DNA from 2 places in the Mesorhizobium sp. M0954 genome. Region 1 is predicted to be linked to the other one. Evidence: riboswitches for the same ligand, from Rfam matches in the RefSeq annotation. Region 1 holds a riboswitch; the other holds the start of a gene.
The links. A riboswitch is a leader RNA that binds a small molecule or an ion and turns the genes downstream of it on or off. The one in region 1 is predicted to bind thiamine pyrophosphate.
Positions count from the first base shown of each region.

Region 2: linked by a shared signal. The riboswitch ahead of thiC (phosphomethylpyrimidine synthase ThiC) and the one ahead of thiB (thiamine ABC transporter substrate binding subunit) in region 1 are both predicted to bind thiamine pyrophosphate.

Region 1 covers NZ_JAMYNR010000016.1:58,321-62,528, reverse strand. The annotation lists gene NKH93_RS21780 (ABC-F family ATP-binding cassette domain-containing protein) at 1-747, opposite strand, end outside; gene NKH93_RS21775 (thiamine diphosphokinase) at 763-1,407, opposite strand; TPP riboswitch at 1,535-1,649, shown strand; gene thiB (thiamine ABC transporter substrate binding subunit) at 1,693-2,706, shown strand; gene thiP (thiamine/thiamine pyrophosphate ABC transporter permease) at 2,944-4,208, shown strand, end outside.
Region 2 covers NZ_JAMYNR010000002.1:126,853-131,060, forward strand. The annotation lists gene NKH93_RS03760 (Fic family protein) at 666-2,210, shown strand; TPP riboswitch at 2,392-2,508, shown strand; gene thiC (phosphomethylpyrimidine synthase ThiC) at 2,613-4,208, shown strand, end outside.

The sequences.
Region 1 (4,208 bases):
ACCGAGCCGGCGCATGTTGCGCTTGCGCCGCGCTGTCACGCCATAGCGCAGCCAGTGCTCCTCGCGCACGATCTGGCGACCGAGCTTGTGCTGCTCGCGCTCTTCCTCCTCCAGCACCGTGTCGCGCCATTCCTCGAAATAGCCAAAGCCCTTGTCGAGACGGCGGGTCTGGCCGCGGTCGAGCCAGATTGTGGCGCGTGACACGCGCTCGAGAAAACGGCGGTCATGCGAGATGACGACCAGTGCCGAGGAGGTGCGGGCAAGCTCCTCCTCCAGCCATTCGATGACCGAAAGGTCAAGATGATTGGTCGGCTCATCGAGGAGGAGAATGTCGGGCTCCGGCGCCATGACGCGGGCGAGGGCGGCGCGCCGCGCCTCGCCGCCGGAAAGGTCGTTCGGCCGTTCCTCGCCGGTCAGGCCGAGATGCTCCATCAGATAGGTGGCGCGGTAGGGATCGTCGGCGGGCCCGAGCCCCGCCTCGACATAGGCGCGGACGGTCGCAAAACCGTCCATGTCGGGCATTTGCTGCAAGTAGCGCACGGTTGCCGAGGGCTGGCGGAAGACTTCGCCATCCTGCGGTTCGATTAGCCCGGCGGCGATCTTGAGGAGCGTCGACTTACCAGAGCCGTTGCGGCCGACCAGGGCGATCTTGTCGCCAGCCGAGGCCGTCAGGGCGGCACCGTCGAGCAACGGCGTGCCGCCAAAGGTCAGCTTTATCCCGTCGAGATTGAGAAGCGGCGGCGCCATATCAGCTTTCTGGGCTCAGCTTTCCGGAAGAGGGTAGGGATGCGCGAGCAGCAGCGCCCGGCCGCTGGCCAGCGCGATTTCCAGCCGGCCCCTGACCTCGTTGGAAATGGTCAGCGACGAGCCGAACGCAACCTCGACATGGTCGAGCGGCCATTTGGCGCCGGTGACTGTCAGGCCGGCGAGATCCGAGAAGCCGAGCACCGAAAACAGCGTGCCGTCGGCATAGTCGAAGCCAGTCTTTCCAGGCAGCAAAGGAATGCCTTCCTGTGCGCCGCTGGTCAAAAGCACTTCCGTTCCGCCTTCCGCCAGCCGGACGCTCAGCGCCAGATGCAGGAAGATGTGGTCGGTGCGTTTGCCGCCGAAGGCGCCTGCGAGCACAAGGCTTGTCGCACCGCGTTCGAGCGCGGCGGCGATAGCGAGTTCACCGTCGGTCTTGTCCTTTTCAGCGGGAAATACCTGCCGTGGCACGGCGGCCAGATCTTCCGGCAAATCGGCAGGCACCGAATCGAAATCGCCGACCCAGAGTTCCGGCCTCAGGCCCAGCATGCGGGCATGACCGATGCCGGCGTCGGCGGCGATGACGCGCGAGCCTTCGACCTGGCGGTCGAGCAGCGGTGTGCGGATGAGATCGCCGCCAAGCAGGATGGTGAATGTGCTCATATCTCGTGGCCCTTACCAGCCCTGCCCCGGAAACGGAAGATGAAACGGCAGACGAAACGGAAGGCTGGGCTTTGGATGCCCGGCAAACTTCCGCTTGCGCAGCACTTCGGCCGGGCCTATGTGTCGCAACGCTCTAACGGGGTGCCGGACGCGATCTTCGCGGACCGGCTGAGAGGCAAGACTGCCAACCCGCTGAACCTGATCCGGTTTGTACCGGCGGAGGGATTAGACGTTTCGGACAGCCCGACGCCTCAATTCCTTTCAACGCGAACGAAGGAGGCGCCGATGCGCAGTTTTTTCCACTCTCTTGTCTCAATTGTCCTGCTTGCGGCATCCGCGCTCGCCCTGCCGGGGCAGGCATCGGCACAGGATAGACTGACGGTCTATACCTATGAAAGCTTCACCGCCGATTGGGGTCCGGGACCGGCAGTGAAGAAGGCCTTCGAGGCCGAATGCAGTTGCGTCGTCGAATTCGTCTCGGTCGCCGACGGCGTGGCGCTGCTCAACCGTGTGAAGCTGGAAGGCGCCGCGACCAAGGCCGATATCGTACTTGGCCTCGATACCAACTTAACCGCCGACGCCAAGGCAACCGGCCTGTTTTCGCCGCACGGCGCCGTCTCGGGCGTCAATGTGCCGGGCGGCTGGAGCGACGATATTTTCGTGCCGTTCGACTATGGCTATTTCGCCGTCGTCTACGACACCGAAAAACTGAAGAGCCCGCCGAAGAGCCTCAGGGAATTGGTCGAGGGCGATGCCGGAGAGAAGATCGTCATCCAGGATCCGCGCACCTCGACGCCGGGCCTTGGCCTGCTGCTGTGGGTCAAGTCGGTCTATGGCGACAAGGCGCCGGAAGCCTGGGCCAAACTCAAGGCGAAGGTGCTGACGGTAACGCCGGGCTGGAGCGAGGCCTACGGCCTGTTCACCAAGGGCGAGGCGCCGATGGTGCTGTCCTACACCACCTCGCCGGCCTACCACATGGTCGCCGAAAACACCGAGCGCTACCAGGCGGCGTCCTTCGAGGAGGGCGAATATCTGCAGATCGAGGTCGCGGGGATCACCACCGAGGGTGCGAAGAACCCGCTGGCGGAAAAGTTCATCGCCTTCATGACCGGACCGAAATTCCAGGATGTCATTCCCGAAACCAACTGGATGTTCCCGGCCGGCAAAACCGACAAGCCGCTCAACCCGGCGTTCGACAAGCTGGTCAAGCCGACCAAGACCTTGCTGTTCAGCCCGGAAGACGTCGCGGCCAACCGCAAGGCCTGGGTCGATGAGTGGCTTGCGGCGATGAGCAAGTAGGGCTCAAGCCTCGTCGGATGTTTGCGCCAAGCCACCCCCCTCTGGCCTGCCGGCCATCTCCCCCTCAAGGGGGGAGATTGGCAGCTTCATTGCTGGCTCTTCCTTGGCAACGTTGGAGTGAGGCGAACGCGTGGGTGACACCCGATCTCCCCCCTCGTGGGGGAGATGTCCGGCAGGACAGAGGGGGGCGCGAAGGAACGCTGTCCTCGCTAAGAATCTCGAATCTGGTGGTCTAGCGTGCAACGCGCGGCATCATTGGACTCCCGCGTCACTGCCGGTATCGTCGCGCTCGCCGCCATCGCGCTGCTGATCGGCGGTGCATTCGCCGGTCTCGTCGTCGAAGCCACACGCGACCTGTCCGGCGCCGCCTCCGCTTTCGATTCCTATCTCTTGCGTGTCGTCCGTTTCACGCTCTGGCAGGCTCTGCTGTCGACCCTGCTCTCCGTTGCACCGGCGCTGTTCGTCGCGCGCGCCCTGTCGCGGCATCCGCGTTTTTTCGGGCGAGCCTTCATCCTCCAGCTTTTCGCCGTGCCGCTGGCGCTGCCGGCCATTGTTGCCGCACTCGGTGTCTTGGCGCTCTATGGCCGCGCCGGCTATTTTGCCGGCACGCTCGGCGCGCTAGGCGGCCAGAGCTGGCCCGGCATCTATGGCCTGTCGGGCATACTCGTCGCCCATGTCTTCTTCAACCTGCCGCTGGCGACGCGGCTGTTCCTGGAGGCGTTGCAGACCGTGCCGGCCGACCAATGGCGGCTGGCGAGCCAGCTTGGCATGGGTGCTGCGCCGGCCTTCCGGCTGATCGAATGGCCGCCGCTGCGTGCGGCCTTGCCCGGCGTTGCCGGGCTCGTTTTCATGCTGTGCATCACCTCCTTCACCATCGTGCTTACGCTCGGCGGCGGACCCAGCGCGACGACGCTCGAGGTTGCCATCTACCAGGCGCTGCGTTTCGACTTCGACCCGGCGCGGGCTGTGACGCTGACCCTGCTGCAGATTGCCCTGACCTTCGTCGTCGTGCTGGCCTTGACGCGGCTTAGCGCCAATATGACCGGCGATGCCAATCTGCCGGTGGCGCCGCGCCGGTATTTTTCAGCCGGTGCGGCCGAGACCGTGCTGAACGCATTGGCGATCGGGCTGGCACTGCTGTTTGTCGCCGGGCCGATGGCGGCCACGTTGGCAGCCGGGCTTGGCGCCGATCTCGGCCGCCTGGCCGGCGAGAGCGCGGTGCGGCAAGCGACGGCGACCAGTGCCGTGCTCTCCCTCCTATCGGCGCTGCTCTCTGTGGCGTTGTCGCTGTCGCTGGTCATGGCGCGCCGGGCGCTGGCGCTCACCCGGCGGAGCGGCAGGAGGACGCTGCTCGAACATCTGGCCGACACCGGTGCGGGGTTCGTCCTGGTGGTGCCGCCCATCGTCATCGGTGCCGGCTGGTTCTTGCTCTTGCGCACCGTCAGCGATGTCTTTGCGATCGCCCCTGTCATGGTCGTTGCGGTCAATGCGGTGATGGCGAT
Region 2 (4,208 bases), on a different contig from region 1:
ATTCGATCAGGCACAGCTCTCTCGGGCACCAAGCATGAGTCAGCTCCCGAATGAGCAGGTGCCGCCCAGTTCAGCTTCGGCCCTTGCGCGCGCAAAGTATTGGGCGAGATCGATCGGCAGTCCGATCGGCAAATTGGGGCAGCGATGGCGAGAATGAATGCCAGGAACTTCCCTTCGGTGCCGCTTCGTCGATCTGTTTGCCGAGAAGACGCGCGCTGCGTGCCGCCCCCCATACCGCAGAGAACTCACTTCAGGTCACACACACACGACGCCACCGAGATCCTGCATCACTTTTCTACTCCGACGCCGCCACGTCACCAAGATCAGTCGCGAGCGTGATCGCGGCTATCAAATCGGGATCGCGCACCGGAGCGCTCTATGAGTGAGCCCCGAACGGCGCGCTCGAGCAATCCGGCTCGACGTAAGGCGGGCCATCCGTGCCGGCCTCGTGACTAAGACGGGCGAATGGCGGTTCCTGGACTCACCTTTTTGGTCTGAAGTCGCTTCCTTGAGCCGGTGGCAGAGTTCTTGCTTGATCGACCTCAGCACTGTTTTAGAATCGGTTTTCGGAAAATTTGTCTTGTGGCATCAATTTTCATGGGATAGGATCATTTTTCATAGGTTTTGCCGACTAAACCAAAATTCAATGGAAGGATTCGCGTTTCATGCCTGCGGTGCAACAGCACCAATTTTCAGGTCCTGTTACCGTTTTTCAGGAAATCCGCCTTCCTGAAACGGCGACCCCGGCCGGGTACAGCGCCCTGATCGGAGCCTACAGGCTCGCCGCGCCCTTGCCCCGTAGGTTGTTCGCCACTGGCGAGCATCATCGCATTACCGAACGGGATGGCTGGCGGATCATGACCCCCCGCCATGCCCCAAATCCTACCCTCGAAGGCCACCTGACCTTTGCGCTCAAGTACGAGGGACTGGACCTTGCCGTCCTCAAGCGGCTGTTCCAAGTGACCGGTCCCGCGCCGATCGAGGCGCTGGTCCGTGAAAGCCCGACCGGCAGTTATGCCCGCCGCATCTGGTTTTTATATGAATGGCTGAGGGACGCGCGTATCGATCTGCCGGACGCGGAGGCCGGACGATACATTCCGGTTGTCGATCCCGAGCTGCAGTGGCCCGGACCCGACAAGACCGCTTCGCGCTATCGCGTAAGGGACAATCTCCCCGGCACGCGTGAGTTCTGCCCTCTGGTGTTCCGCACCAAGATTCTCGAAAAATTCATCGGCCTTGAACTACCGCGGCGCGCGGAGGCAATCGTAGCGGACGTGCCGCGCGACCTCCTTGCTCGGACCGCCGCCTTTCTTTTGCTCAAAGACTCGCGATCAAGCTATGCGATCGAGGGCGAGCACCCGCCGCAAGATCGCATCCAGCGCTGGGGCCGCACCATCGGCGAAGCCGGCCGCTGGCCGATCGATCGCGATGAGCTGCTGCGTCTGCAAAGAATTGTACTTGGTGACGCTCGTTTCGTAAGACTTGGCTTCCGAAAAGAAGGAGGTTTCGTCGGTGAGCATGATCGAGACAACGGTACGCCCTTGCCCGATCACATCAGCGCTCGGCCCGAGGACCTGCCGCGGCTAATCGATGGAATGGCGGCGTTCGATCAGGGCCCCGCGCAAAAGCTTGATGCAGTCGTAGCCGCCGCAATCCTCGCCTTCGGCTTTGTCTATATTCACCCGTTCGAGGACGGAAACGGCCGCATTCACCGCTACCTAATCCACCACGTCCTTGCCATGCGCGGCTTCAATCCGCCGGGAGTGGTCTTTCCCGTCTCGGCCGCGATCCTGGACCAGATCAACGAGTACAGGGGCGTGCTCGAGAGCTATTCGCAGCGCCTTCTGCCGTTGGTGGAATGGGAACCGACGCCGCAATTCAACGTCCGGGTGCTGAATGACACCGGTGATTTCTACCGGTTCTTCGATGCAACCCCGCACGCCGAATTCCTCTATGCTTGCGTTCAGCGGACGATCGAACGGGACCTTCCCGAGGAAACCGCATTTCTGCAGCGCTACGATCAGTTCCGGCAGCAGGTGGACGCCTTTATCGACATGCCCGAGCGGTTGACCGATCTGCTCTTCCGTTTTCTTCACCAGAATGATGGCCATCTATCGAACCGCGCGCGCGAGAAGGAATTCGCCGCGCTGACCAGTGACGAGGCAGGAAGAATCGAGGCGATCTACGCGCAAACCTTTGGTGCCCATTGAAGGTGTGATCATCAGGATCGATTTTAGTCCGACGGTTTGCGATTCCCTTGTCCCTGCCTTCATCTCCGACGCTTGACTTGTCGCCGAGACATGCACGATTTTTTCCGCACGGTCTGACCGGCCGCCGATCAGCCGCGGCCAGAACGCGCTTGACAAACCGGAGCGGTCCCGTCCAACCTCACGCATTCACCAGGGGAGTCCCGGCAAGGGGCTGAGATACTGCTGGCTTTCGCGGCGCAGTGACCCGTTGAACCTGATCCAGTTCATACTGGCGTAGGGACGGTGCAAGCGCTTTGCGGGAGTTTACGCCCGAGGTCCTGTTTCGGCAGGTCGACAGAAGCGTCTTTTCATCCTTCCGGCACAGAACTGGGTCTCCAATGCAACGAGCAAAGGAGCCTCAAGATGAATGCCCTCACCCCCGCCGTCTCGACGGGACCGCTGCCTGCCTCACGCAAAATCCACAAATCCGGTACCATCCACCCGCAGCTCAGGGTGCCGATGCGCGAAATCTCCGTCCATCCGACGGCAGGCGAGCCGCCGGTGACCGCTTACGATCCGTCCGGCCCCTATACCGACCCGACTGTCGAAACCAGCATCGAAAACGGCCTTGCACGGCTTCGCCATGAATGGGTCACCGCGCGCGGCGATGTCGAAGCCTATGACGGCCGCCACGTCCGGCCAGAAGACAATGGGTTTGCGGCAGGCGAGCGCCTAACACCGGAATTTCCAGTCCGCAACCGGCCACTCCGGGCCCAGACCGGCAAGGCGGTGACACAGCTTGCCTATGCGCGCGCTGGCATCATCACGCCCGAAATGGAGTTCGTCGCCATCCGCGAGAACCTTGGTCGCGAGATCCTGCACGGCAAGCTTGAGCGCGACGGCGAGGCCTTTGGCGCGGCGATCCCCGACTTCGTCACGCCTGAATTCGTCCGCCACGAGGTGGCGCGCGGACGCGCGATCATTCCCGCCAACATCAATCATCCCGAGAGCGAACCGATGATCATCGGCCGCAATTTCCTGGTCAAGATCAACGCCAATATCGGTAACTCCGCCGTCACATCGTCGATGGCTGAAGAGGTCGAAAAGATGGTGTGGGCGATCCGCTGGGGCGCCGATACGGTGATGGACCTGTCGACCGGCCGCAACATCCACAACATCCGCGAATGGATCGTGCGCAACTCGCCGGTGCCGATCGGCACGGTGCCGCTCTACCAGGCGCTCGAAAAGGTTGGTGGCATCGCCGAGGACCTGACCTGGGAGGTCTACCGCGACACGTTGATCGAGCAGGCCGAGCAAGGCGTTGACTATTTCACCATCCACGCCGGCGTGCGGCTGCATTACATCCCGCTGACCGTTGACCGGGTCACGGGTATCGTCTCGCGCGGTGGCTCGATCATGGCAAAATGGTGCCTGCACCATCACCGGGAAAGCTTCCTCTACGAGCACTTTGCGGAGATCTGCGACATCTGCCGCGCTTATGACGTCTCCTTCTCGCTCGGCGACGGCCTTCGTCCCGGCTCGATCGCCGATGCCAACGACGCGGCGCAATTCGCCGAGCTGGAAACGCTCGGCGAGCTGACGCAGATCGCCTGGGCGAAAGATTGCCAGGTGATGATCGAGGGGCCCGGCCACGTGCCGATGCACAAGATCAAGGCGAACATGGACAAGCAGCTCGCCGTCTGTGGCGAGGCGCCGTTCTATACGCTTGGACCGCTGACGACCGACATCGCGCCGGGCTACGACCACATCACTTCCGGCATCGGCGCGGCGATGATCGGCTGGTTCGGAACGGCCATGCTCTGCTACGTCACGCCCAAGGAGCATCTCGGCCTTCCCGACCGCGATGACGTCAAGACCGGCGTGATCACCTACAAGATCGCAGCGCACGCGGCCGACCTGGCGAAGGGCCACCCGGCGGCGAAAGTCAGGGATGACGCCCTTTCCCGCGCGCGCTTCGAGTTCCGCTGGGAGGACCAGTTCAACCTGTCGCTCGACCCC